DNA from 2 places in the Brevundimonas sp. TWP3-1-2b1 genome. Region 2 is predicted to be linked to the other one. Evidence: predicted binding sites of a transcription regulator. Region 2 holds the regulator's gene; the other holds the start of a gene.
The links. The regulator HrcA, encoded in region 2, represses chaperone genes, less so after heat shock. The targets are predictions, from matches to a motif close to GTTAGCANTCNNNNNNNNNGANTGCTAAC.
Positions count from the first base shown of each region.

Region 1: the regulator HrcA is predicted to act here: its motif matches at 2,618-2,646, upstream of groES (co-chaperone GroES).

Region 1 covers NZ_JAFCTT010000003.1:123,364-129,496, reverse strand. Annotated here, with positions in the region: gene ACP7AB_RS04100 (HlyD family secretion protein) at 1-429, shown strand, start outside; gene groL (chaperonin GroEL) at 567-2,219, opposite strand; gene groES (co-chaperone GroES) at 2,276-2,560, opposite strand; gene ACP7AB_RS04085 (hypothetical protein) at 2,825-3,379, shown strand; gene pgi (glucose-6-phosphate isomerase) at 3,410-5,005, opposite strand; gene ACP7AB_RS04075 (hypothetical protein) at 5,091-5,537, shown strand; gene ACP7AB_RS04070 (redoxin domain-containing protein) at 5,538-6,133, opposite strand, start outside.
Region 2 covers NZ_JAFCTT010000003.1:21,612-27,744, reverse strand. Annotated here, with positions in the region: gene pnp (polyribonucleotide nucleotidyltransferase) at 1-268, shown strand, start outside; gene ACP7AB_RS03605 (hypothetical protein) at 334-720, opposite strand; gene rph (ribonuclease PH) at 1,030-1,764, opposite strand; gene hrcA (heat-inducible transcriptional repressor HrcA) at 1,899-2,963, shown strand; gene grpE (nucleotide exchange factor GrpE) at 2,960-3,589, shown strand; gene ACP7AB_RS03585 (dienelactone hydrolase family protein) at 3,724-4,623, opposite strand; gene ACP7AB_RS03580 (alpha-ketoglutarate-dependent dioxygenase AlkB family protein) at 4,699-5,304, opposite strand; gene ACP7AB_RS03575 (hypothetical protein) at 5,314-5,727, opposite strand; gene dnaK (molecular chaperone DnaK) at 6,047-6,133, shown strand, end outside.

The DNA.
Region 1 (6,133 bases), 100 kb from region 2:
AGCCTACAGGCGCGTCCTGGCATGACGCCCGCTGCCGATCTGCCGCTCTTGTCGATTTCGCCTGACGGTTCGCCGCTTGAAGCTCGCCTGCTCGTTCCAACCCGCGCATCAGGGTTCTTGAAGGTTGGCCAGACTACCCGTCTTCAGATCGAAGCGTTTCCCTTTCAGCGGTTCGGGTTTGTGGAAGGGCGCATTCTCGACGTGACCAGAACAGTCATTCGTCCTGGCGAGGCACTCTTTCCAATCCAACAAACGGAGGCCGTATATGAAGTTCGGGTCTCGCTTTCGCGGGACTACGTGGATGCGTACGGAGAGCGCCTGAGGCTGCAGCCGGGCATGGCGTTGCGGGCTGACATTCCCATCGACCGCCGCACCCTCTGGCAGTTCCTGTTTGATCCCATTCTGGCCTCTGGCAAACGAGCCGGTTAGCCCTCATGGCCTCTCCGCAACAAAATGAGCTTCACGACAGGTTTGATCGGGCAGCTTGGCGCGGCCCAAGAAAAAAAGGGCGGGCCCGTTTCCGGACCCGCCCTCCTGTTGGTTCAGCCTGAGCCGAGCTTCCTGGACTAGAAGTCCATGTCGCCCATGCCGCCCATGCCGCCGCCGCCCATGCCGCCGGAGCCGCCGCCCGAGCCCTTTTTGGGAGCATCGGCCACAGCGGCCTCGGTGGTGATCAGGATGCCGGCGACCGAGGCCGCGTCCTGCAGGGCCGTGCGCACGACCTTGGCCGGGTCGATCACGCCCATGGCGACCAGGTCGCCGTACTCTTCCGTCTGGGCGTTGAAGCCGAAGGTGAGCGAGGGGTTCTCGAGCACCTTGCCGACCACGATCGAGCCTTCGACGCCGGCGTTCTCGACGATCTGACGGATCGGGGCCTGGATGGCGCGGCGGATGATGGCGATGCCGGCGGTCTGGTCGGCGTTGTCGCCTTTCAGACCTTCCAGCGCCTTGGTCGCCTTCAGCAGGGCGATGCCGCCGCCGGGGACGATGCCTTCTTCAACCGCGGCCCGCGTGGCGTTCAGGGCGTCGTCGACGCGGTCCTTCTTCTCTTTCACTTCGACTTCGGTCGAGCCGCCGACGCGGATGACCGCGACGCCGCCGGCCAGTTTGGCCAGACGTTCCTGCAGCTTCTCCTTGTCGTAGTCCGAGGTGGTGTCCTCGATCTGCTTCTTGATCTGGCCGATGCGGGCCTCGATCGCGTCCTTCTCACCGACGCCGTCGACGATGGTGGTGTCGTCCTTGGTGATGGTGACCTTCTTGGCCTTGCCGAGCATGTCGAGGGTGACGTTCTCGAGCTTGATGCCGAGGTCTTCAGAGATGACCTGGCCGCCGGTCAGGACGGCGATGTCTTCCAGCATCGACTTGCGGCGGTCGCCGAAGCCCGGAGCCTTGACGGCGGCGACGCGCAGGCCGCCGCGCAGCTTGTTGACGACGAGCGTGGCCAGGGCCTCGCCCTCGATGTCCTCGGCGATGATCAGCAGCGGGCGACCCGACTGGACCACGGCTTCCAGGATCGGCAGCATCGACTGCAGCGACGACAGCTTCTTCTCGTGCAGCATGATCAGGGGCTCTTCGAGTTGAACCTCCATCTTGTCGGCGTTGGTGATGAAGTAGGGCGACAGGTAGCCGCGGTCGAACTGCATGCCCTCGACGACGTCCAATTCCGTCTCCGCGGTTTTGGCCTCTTCGACAGTTATGACTCCCTCATTGCCGACCTTTTCCATGGCCTTGGCGATCATCTCGCCGACTTCAACGTCGCCGTTGGCGGAGATGGTGCCGACCTGGGCGATCTCGGAGTTGTTCGAGACCTTCTTGGCCGAGGCCTTGATGTCGGCGAGGACGGCCGTGACGGCCTTGTCGATGCCGCGCTTCAGATCCATCGGGTTCATGCCGGCGGCGACGGCCTTGAGGCCTTCCTGCACGATCGACTGGGCCAGGACGGTCGCGGTGGTAGTGCCGTCACCCGCCTTGTCGTTCGTCTTCGAAGCGACTTCGCGGATCATCTGGGCGCCCATGTTCTCGAAGGCGTCTTCCAGCTCGATCTCTTTGGCGACCGAGACGCCGTCCTTGGTCGAGCGCGGGGCGCCAAAGGACTTCTGGATCACGACGTTGCGGCCCTTGGGACCCAGGGTCACCTTGACGGCGTTGGCGAGGACGTTGACGCCGCGCAGCATCTTGTCGCGCGCGTCGGTGTTGAACTGTACGATCTTGGCAGCCATTGAGGGCAGCTCCTAAATATTGATTTCGTTGAAGTAAGGTCGGACGATCGGTATGCTTACAGCACGCCCAGGACGTCGGATTCCTTCATGATGATCAGGTCTTCGCCTTCAAGCTTGACCTCGGTGCCCGACCATTTGCCGAACAGGATGCGGTCGCCGGCCTTCAGTTCCAGGGCGTTGACCGTGCCGCGCTCGTCACGAACGCCGGGGCCGACGGAGACGACTTCGCCTTCCTGCGGCTTTTCCTTGGCGGTGTCGGGGATGATGATCCCGCCCTTGGTCTTGGATTCTTCTTCCACGCGCTTGACCAGCACGCGGTCGCCGAGAGGACGAAACGCCATCTGTGTATTCTCCAGTGAAGACTTCAAAAGTTCATCGTAGCGGCTCGGAGGCGGCTTTTTGGCAGCCGGGCCCCACGAGTGCTAACGCGCAGCGGAAGTAGGGTCGCGGCCCAGCAGCGTCAAGACGTGCGCGCTCGATGAACGCCAGATGAACAGGAATTCAATTCAGCCGTTCAGGTTCACGAGCGCAGCAATGGATTTCGTCAGTCGCTGTTCGCCCGGGTGGTAGAGCAGGCTTCACTGACCGCCTTGGAGGGCCAGAGAATGAAGATGTTTCGGATGATCGCTGTCGGCGCGGCCGCCCTGACCCTGAGCGCCGTCGCCATGCCGGCCGCCGCCGCCCAGAACTACGGTCGCGGCCATGACCGGCACGATCGGAATGACGACGGCGATGTGGTCGCGGGGCTGCTGGTCGGCGCGGTCGTCGGCGGGATCGCCGGCGCGGTGCTCGGCGACGGCGACGATCGCTATGTCGCCGGGGGAGCCCTGGCCGGGGCGGCTCTGGGCGCGGCGGCGGCCAGCGACGACGACCGTCGCGGCTATCGCTCCTATGGCGGGAGCAGCTACGGCTACAGCTACGGTTCGGGCTATGGTTACGGTTACGGCAACAGTGGATACCGCTCCGACTGTGACTACTGGCGGGACGGACGCTGCTGGCGCAATCGCGGCCACTGGGAGCGCGAGCAAGGCATCAACAGCCGCGAACGGGGCTGGGACCGCCGCGACGACCGCAGGGATGATCGCCGCGAGTGGCGTTCGGATCGGCGAGACGATCGCCGGGACGACCGGCGCGACGATCGCCGCTGGCGCAACTACTGAGACCTGAAGCGGGCCCTTCGGGGCCCGTTTCTACATCAGGCGCGTGAGCAGGGACGCGGTCGAGGGATCGAGCGTCGCCGACGGTCCGCCGGCGGAGACATCCTTCAGGATCTCCCTGGCCAACACCTTGCCCAGCTCCACCCCCCACTGGTCGAAGGAGTTGATGTCCCAGATCACCCCTTCGACGAAGGTCTTGTGCTCGTAGAGGGCCAGAAGGGCGCCCAGCGTCCCGGGCGTCAGACGCTCCATGGCGATGGCGGTCGAGGGTCGATTGCCGGGGAAGGTCTTGTGCGTCGCCAGCCGGTCGGCCTCGGCCGCATCCGCGCCGGAGGCGAGCAGTTCAGCCCGCGCCTCCTCCGTCGTCTTGCCCAGCATCAGCGCCTGACCCTGAGCCAGAGCATTCGACCACAGCGGGCTTTCAGGCGCGGCGGCGTGCGTCTTCGCCACGATGACGAACTCGGCCGGGACGACCTGCGGCCCCTGGTGAATCTGCTGAAAGAAGGCGTGCTGGCCGTTGGTGCCGGGCTCGCCGAAGACGACGGGGCAGGTCTGGCGTGTAACGGGCAAGCCGTCGCGATGCACCCGCTTGCCGTTCGACTCCATCTCCAGCTGCTGCAGGAAGGAGGGCAGACGACGCAGGGCGTGGGCGTAGGGGGCGACCGTGCGGGCGGGCCGGTTCAGGCCGTCGACGTTCCAGATCTGGGCCAGGGCCATCAGGACGGGGGCATTCTTCTCAAGCGGCGCCGAAACGAAATGGTCGTCCATGGCCGCAGCGCCGGCCAGCATGGCGTCGAACACGTCCGGCCCCAGGGCGATGACGCAGCTCAGGCTGACCGCTGACCACAGGGAATAACGACCGCCGACCCAGTCCCGGAAGGCGAAGGTGCGGGCGCAGCCGAAAGCCTTGGCCTTGTCCGGCGCGGCGGTCACGCCGATGAAATGCCTGTCGCGGCCGGCCTCGGGCAGGCCGGCCGCCAGCCAGGCCCTGGCAGCCTCGGCATTGGCGAGGGTTTCCTGGGTGGTGAAGGTCTTGGAGACGACGACGACCAGGGTGGTCTCGGGAGCGAGGCCGGTCAGGGCCTCGGCCATGTCACGCGGATCGATGTTGGCGACGAAGCGCAGGTCGATCTGCGGGTCGACAGGACGAAGCCCGTCCCAGACGACGCGGGGACCGAGGTCCGAGCCGCCGATGCCGATGTGGACGATGGCCTTGAAGGGCTTGCCGGTCGCGCCCGTCTCGGCGCCCGAGCGGACGGCGGTCGCATAGGCGGCCATGTCGGCGCGGACGGCGTCGACCCCGGCGGAGACGGCTTCGCCGAGGGCGTGGAAGTCGGCCCCCGTCGCCGCGCGCAGGGCGGGGTGGAGCACGGCGCGGCCCTCGGTGAAGTTGATCGCCTCGCCGCCGAACAACCGTGCCCGGGCCGCCTCGACCCCGGCCGAGCGGGCCAGGTCCAGACAGGTCTCGAAGGCGGCTTCTGTCCAGCTCTGCTTGGACAGGTCGAGATAGAGGCCGGCCGCCTCGACCGTCATCCGGGCCAGCCGATCCGGGTCAGCCGCGAACTGGTCGACGATGCGCGCGTCGGCATCCCGCGCTGCGGCGACATCGAAGGCGGTCCAGTCGGTCATGCGAACATATCCCCTTGAGCAAGGTCTCGTTTACGGGTGGGGCGTAGACCGGTTCAATCGTAGATTCGCGAAAAGGTCGTTCACCATGTCCTGTGGCATAGCCATCGCCGCCGCCCTCCTCCTGAGCGACCCCAATGTGGTCCTGGCCGCCGCCGAGCCGGCCGCGGTGGCCGGAGCGCCGGTCTCGGTCGCGTCCGAGCCCCTGTTCATCGACATCGTCAGCCGCGCCGGCGCCCTGAAGACCGTCGTCGAGGGCTGGAACGGCGTGCTGACAGACTTCGACGCCTTCAAGATTCGGGCGCAGGAACTCGCCGCTCTCGACATGCAGGCGCACCTGATCCTCAAGGAGCGCGGCACGGACGGCGACCTGAAATGCATCCTGCGCGGCATTTCCGAGGACATCCCGCTGAAACTCGGGGCTGTGGAAGCCGCCACCACGGACGAGACCCGCGCCACCGCCCTGGCGGAACTGTCCTACCTGCTGAACGACAACGTCGAAGTCATCACGGCGCCGCCCCAGCCCGAGGTCTGATCAGGCCTCTTCCGCGTATTTGATCGAACAACCATAGGGCTGGGCGTAGGCCGTGCGAACGGGCCGGCCGGCTTCCACGTCCTCGAGCGCCGCGCGGACGAAATTGTTCGCGCCTTCCAGGTCCCTGACCTCGTTGGTCGGACGGTCGTCGATGCCGCCCGTGAACAGGATGCGGCCCTCGCCGTCGATCACCCGCATGTCGGGCGTCGTCATCGCGCCGTAGGCCTTGCCGACAGTGCCCTCGGGATCCAGCAGCAGATGGGTCGAGGCGGCGTTATTACGGGTCCGCCAGGCGCGGGCCCCCTCGCCCTCGACATGGCCCTGTTTGCCCGGTGCTGACGAGATGACGGTCAGCCAGACCACGCCGTCGGCGACGGCCTCGCGCTGCAGGGCCTGCATGGCCCCTGAGGAATAGTGTTTCTGGACATAGGGGCAGCCCTCGTTGGTCCATTCGATGACGACGGTCTTGCCGCGGAAATCGGCGAGGGAACGCGCGACCCCTTCGCTGTCGATCAGGGTGAAGGCTGGAGCGACCTGGGCCCGACCGGTCGTCGCGACGGCGGGGGTCGCCCCGGTCGCCGGGGCGGCGGCGGGGG
Region 2 (6,133 bases):
CTCTCTGGAACGCGTCGCCAACCCGGCCGACGTCCTGTCGGAAGGCCAGGAGGTCAAGGTCAAGTTCCTGGGCTTCGACGATCGCGGCAAGACCAAGCTGTCGATGAAGGTGGTCGATCAGTCGACGGGTGAAGACCTGACGGACAAGATCAACGCCGAACGCGCCGAACGCGGTGAGCCTGCCCTGACCGAAGACACCGGCGGCGGCGGCAAGAAGCGTGAAGGCGGCGGAGGCGATCGCGGTCGCAGCCGTCCGCGTCGCGACTAAACGTCGGCGTCAGCCCTGAAATGAACGAGGCCCCGCTGGGAACAGCGGGGCCTTTTTCTATGGGATCAGGCCGAGCACTCGGCAGGCCGGGCCTCGCCCGGACCGTACTGGCCGCAGGAGCGGTCGATCTCGTCCTGGATCAGGGCGCAGGCGTTGGCGGGATTGCACGGCGGGTGGCTGGCCGGGCTGACCATGGTGCAGCGCTCCGCCAGCCGGACGGCGGCGGCCGCGCCGATGGAGTCGGTGCAGGTGCGGTCGGCGGCGCCCAGGAGCTCACCCTCGGGAACACCGGCCTCTTCCTGTGGCGGCGCGTCGTCGGGCATGACCGGCGTCTGTTCGACGGCGGGCTCGGCGGTCGCGGCCTGTTCGGCGACGGGTGCGGTCTCGGGGGAGCCGCAGGCGGCGAGCGACAGGCTGAACGCAAGGGCGAGGGCGGCGGGCACACGAACCATGGCGGCGTCTCCGGGCGATCTTGAAGGCGCGACGATGACGCTGTTCTCCGTCGCTGGAAAGCCCGTTTTCGTCCGCGAAAAACACCCTGACGAAACGGATGAAACGGACGAGACTTTTGGGCTTTCCGAGCAACATCAAAAGGTTGCTGTTTCGAGCCCTGTCACTCCCCGGAGGGCTGTCTGACAGGGCTGTCAGACAGGGCGGACGAAACGGCGCTGGATTGTCAAAGACCCCACCCCTCAAATCTGGGATGCGACCGCGCATCCGCAAGGCGCGGACAAGAATAAATTCACACCCGGAGTGGAAACTCAGCGCTGGCGGGCGAGGGCCTGGTCCACGGCGGCCTTCTGCAGCTTGAACAGGTCGTTGCAGCCCGCCTCGGCCAGTTCGAAAAGACGGTCGAATTCGGGGCGGGAGAAGCCGCGCTTCTCGCCGGTCGCCTGGATCTCGACAATGGTTCCCGAGCCGGTCAGGACGAAATTGCCGTCGGCCTCGGCGTTGGAGTCCTCCTCGTAGTCGAGGTCGGCCACGGGCGTATCAGCGAAGATGCCGCAGGAAATGGCCGCCACCTGATCGAGGATCGGATCGGCCTTCAGCACGCCCTCGGCGCGCAGGTAGCCGAGCGCCGAGGCCATCGCGACCCAGGCGCCGGTGATCGAGGCGGTGCGGGTGCCGCCGTCGGCTTGGATGACGTCGCAGTCGATCAGCACCTGACGCTCGCCCAGCGCCTTGAGGTCGACGACGGCGCGCAGGGAGCGGCCGATCAGGCGCTGGATTTCCTGGGTGCGGCCCGACTGCTTGCCGGCGGCGGCCTCACGCTTGCCGCGCGTGTGGGTGGCGCGAGGCAGCATGCCGTATTCGGCGGTGACCCAGCCCTGACCGGTGTTGCGCATCCAGCCGGGCACTTTTTCCTCGATCGAGGCGGTGACCAGGACCTTGGTATGGCCGAACGAGACCAGGCAGGAGCCCTCGGCGTAGCGGTTGACGCCGGTCTCCAGCGTCACGGCGCGGAGCTGGTCTGGGGTGCGTTCGGAGGGGCGCATGACGGGTATCCTGAAGGTCGGTATTGCGTTGGCGTATCGAGCGGCGGTGCTTATCCTGAAAGGGTGAGCCTGTATCCCCCCAACCTCCCCGTGCGATCGGGTCGCCGCCCATGAGGCCGCCGCTCAGCCCCCTGATGACGCCCCACTACGCCGGCTTGGCCGCGCTGGACCAGCGGGCGCGGGATATCTTCAGGAGTGTGGTCGAGACCTATCTCGAGACCGGGGAGCCGGTGGGGTCGCGAACTGTGTCGAAAGGCGGGGTGCATCTGTCGCCCGCCTCGATCCGCAACACGATGCAGGATCTCACGCTGGCGGGGTTGCTGGCCGCGCCGCACACCTCGGCGGGGCGGATTCCGACCCATGCCGGTCTGCGTCTGTTCGTGGACGGACTGCTGGAGATCGGCGACGTCGGGACCGAGGAGCGACGCGAGATCGACGCCCGTCTGCTCGGTCGCGGCAAGGGCTTCGAGGAGGCGCTGAACGAGGCCACCGCCCTGCTGTCGGGTCTGGCGGGCGGGGCCGGCATCGTCGCCAGTCCGGTGCGGGACGCGGGCGTCAAGCACGTGGAGTTTGTGGCCCTGGGCTCGGGTCAGGCCCTGGCGGTGCTGGTCGCCGACGACGGGACGGTCGAGAACCGACTCATGCCGCTGGCCGCTGGCGTGACGCCGTCGATCCTGCAAGAGGCGTCGAACTTCCTTTCGGCCCGCATGAAGGGCCGGCTCCTGTCCGAGGCCCGGCTGGAGATGGGGGCGGAACTGGCCGCCGCGCGCAGCGAGCTGGACGCCGCCGCCGCCCGTCTGGTCGAGGACGGGCTGGCGGCCTGGTCGGGCGGGGCGGATCGGGAGCGGTCGTTGATCGTGCGGGGGCGCGCCAACCTGTTGCAGGACGCCGGCGCCGCCGAGGATCTGGAAAAGGTCCGGATCCTGTTCGACGATCTGGAGCAGAAGGAACAGCTGATCGGCCTGCTCGACGGAGTCGATGCCGCGCAGGGGGTGCGGATTTTTATCGGGGCGGAAACGCGACTGTTTTCGCTTTCGGGTTCCGCCGTCGTCGCGGCGCCCTATATGACGGGCCGACAACGGGTTCTGGGCGCCATCGGCGTGATCGGACCCGCAAGACTGAACTATGCCCGCATCATCCCGTTGGTGGACTACACCGCGCGGGTTCTGGGGCGCATCCTGGACGGACAAGACACGTGACCGATACCCAAGACCCGAACTACGATGCCGAGCTGGACGAAGCCCTGGCCAACGCCGAGGCAGGTCTGGACTCTGGCCCGGCGGACGATCTGCGCCCGCTGGACGCCATGATCGCCGAGCGCGACCAGTGGAAGGACCGCGCCATGCGGGCGGCGGCTGAGGCGGACAACGTCAAACGCCGCACCGAGACCCAGATGAATGACGCCCGGGCCTTCGCGATCCAGCGCTTCGCCAAGGACCTGCTGGGCGTGGCCGACAATCTGGAGCGCGCCCTGATGGCTGCGCCCAAGGACGCCGACGCCGGCGAGGCCGGTCTGGTGACCGGTCTGGAGCTGACGCAGAAGTCCCTGCTGCAGGCCTTCGAGACCAACGGGCTGAAGCGCGTCGCGCCGGGGCCGGGCGAGGCTTTCGACCCGCACCTGCACCAGGCCATGATGGAACAGCCCTCGGCCGAGGTTCCGGGCGGCAGCATCCTCGTGACCATGCAGGCCGGCTACGAACTGTTCGGCCGCACCGTGCGTCCGGCCATGGTCGTCGTCGCGGCCAAGGGCTCAGGTCCGCAAGGCGGCAACCCCTATGGCTCGGCGCCGGACGCGAACGGCGGGACGTTCGACGGCAAGGCGTAATCCCGGTCCTCCCCCGATGGGGGAGGTGGCTCGAAGCGAAGCGTAGAGACGGAGGGGGCTCGGTTCAGACGCGGCGTCTGCGGCCGGCCCCCTCCACCGCTCCGCGGTCCCCCTCCCCCGATGGGGGAGGAGTTCTACTTCAGCTTCGCCTCGAACAAGGCCAGCAGTCGGGCCCAACCGTCGGCGGCCTCGGTCGCGCGATAGGAGGCCCGGTAGTCGGCGTGGAAGCCGTGCGGGGCGTCGGGATAGAGTTTGATGCCGCTCTCGGTCGCGCCCGCGGCCTCCAGCGCCGCCTGCATGGCGGCGACGGTGTCGTTGGGGATGCCCTGGTCCTGGCCGCCGTAGTTGCCGATGACGACGCCCTTCAGGTTGTCGGCCAGATCGACCGGGAAGGGCTGGCCCGCGGCGACCTGTTCCGGCGTGGCCGTTGGCGAGGGGGCCAGACGGCCGTACCAGGCGACGCCGGCGTCGATGGCGGCGAAGCGGGCCGCGGCCTGCCAGACGACCTTGCCGCCCCAGCAGAAGCCGGTGATCCCGACCTTGTCGACATTCGCCCATAGCTGGCCCGAGGCCCATTCGAGGGTGGCGTTGATGTCGCCCATGACCTGTTCGTAGCCGGCGGCGCCGACGATGGCCTGGATGCGCTGCATATCGGCGAGCGGGGCCGGGTCCTCGACGCGGACGAAGAAGGCCGGGGCGATGGCGACGTAACCGGCCTTGGCCAGGCGGCGGCAGACGTCCTGGATATAGGCGTGCAGGCCGAAGATCTCCGACACCACGATCACAACGGGGAAGGGGCTGTCGCCTTCGGGGCGGGCGACATAGGCCGGCAGGTCGAAGCCGTCTGCGGAGGGATAGGAGACCATCCCGGTCGCCAGGCCCTCGGAGTCGGTCGTGATCGGCTGGGCTTCCTGGGCCAGGGCGGCGACCGCATAGCCGGTGAACATGGCCCCCGCCGTCAGCCCGCCGAGGGATCGGCGCGAGAACCGGAAATCGTCGGCGGTCTGGCCTTCGGGGCGGATCAGGACGGTCATGGGCGCTTCCTCCGGGATTTTGGTCGCCGACTGTGACGAGACCGCGCGGTTCCGTCGAGTCACCGCCCTGTGACCTTACGCCGCCCGGCGAAGGGTCAGGTTGATCCGCCCGCCGCCGGGCATCAGCCGCGACGAGCCCGCCAGCAGCCGATCGATCCCGTGGCGCGCCAGTCGAGCGGGGCCGGTCAGGGCGCAGACGTCGCCGGAGGCCAGTTTCAACGACCGGGTCGGCCCCTTGCCCGCGGGGCCAATGCGGAAGACGGCGGTGTCCCCCAGCGACACCGACAGGACCGGGGCGTCGAGGTCGGCCTCGTCCCTGTCCTGATGCAGCCCCATGCGGGCGTCCTCGCGGTAGAGGTTGATCAGGCAGGCGTCGGGCGGCCCGGGCCAGCCGGTCAGGTCGGCCCACAGGTTCAGAAGGACGGGCGGAATCGGCGGCCAGGGCGCGCCGGTCGCGGGATGGGTCGGCTGGTAGCGGTAGCCGGCACGGTCCGAGACCCAGCCGAGCGCGCCAAGATTGCTCATCCTGACCGAGAACGGCTTTCCGCCCGGGGTCACCGGTCGATAGGGGGGCGCGATGGCCATGGCGGTGTCGATTTCGGCCAGCAGGGAGGCCTGCGCGGCCTCGTGCAATCGGCCGGGCCAGTAGTGAAATCCGGGGAGGTCGGGGAAGGGCTCCATCGCCCTCGTCTAGCGCGTGAAGTAATAGTCCGCGACCTGGCAGGCGTTGATACCGCTGCGTTGCAGGCTCTGGCCGTTGTCGAACTCTGCGCGCAGCGAGTAGCGGCAGGCGCCGGAGCCGTCGTCGATGGTCACCACCACGCTCTCGCCCGGCGACAGGGTGCCGGAACCCAGCAGGTCGTCGCCCCAGTCCCCGCCCGACGAGGCGTAGAGATAGGTCATCGACCAGCCGGTCTGGTTATGGATGCGGACATCGCGATTGTAGGCGTCCTGCGATGGACGCGCCGGAGCGACCGCATGGACCGTCGCGACCCGCTTCGACGCCGATTCCGCCGTCGCCTGGGCGCCCGACAGTCCAAGCAGTGTCAGGCCCAGGATCAGGGCTGGTGTGAACCGGCGAGGCTTGCGAGGCGGGGAGCGCATCATCGGGACCTGAAACTGGCGGGCCCGTGACCCGCAATCAGGCCCAACAGTGCCCGAACGGGAGCCTGAACGCACCTGATGACCCCTGACTCCGCCTGATTCGGGCCTCGTCCTGAAACAAGCCCTTGCGGGGCATGACGACTTTCCCATATCCCGACCAGCCCGAGAGACCCCGCAATCCGTGGGGTTTCACGGAAAAACACACAACCTGCCGCGCTCTCGCCCCCGAGAGGCGGCGCAAACAAAACGGGGGCGGTCACGCGCGGCGCTTTCTGATAAGGCCGCCGCATCGCCCGCCAGACGGAGAAAAGACAGGCTCATGGCCAAGATTATCGGTATCGACCTCGGCACCACCAATTCGTGCGTGGCCGTCATGGACGGCAAGAACCCCAAGGTGATCGAAAAC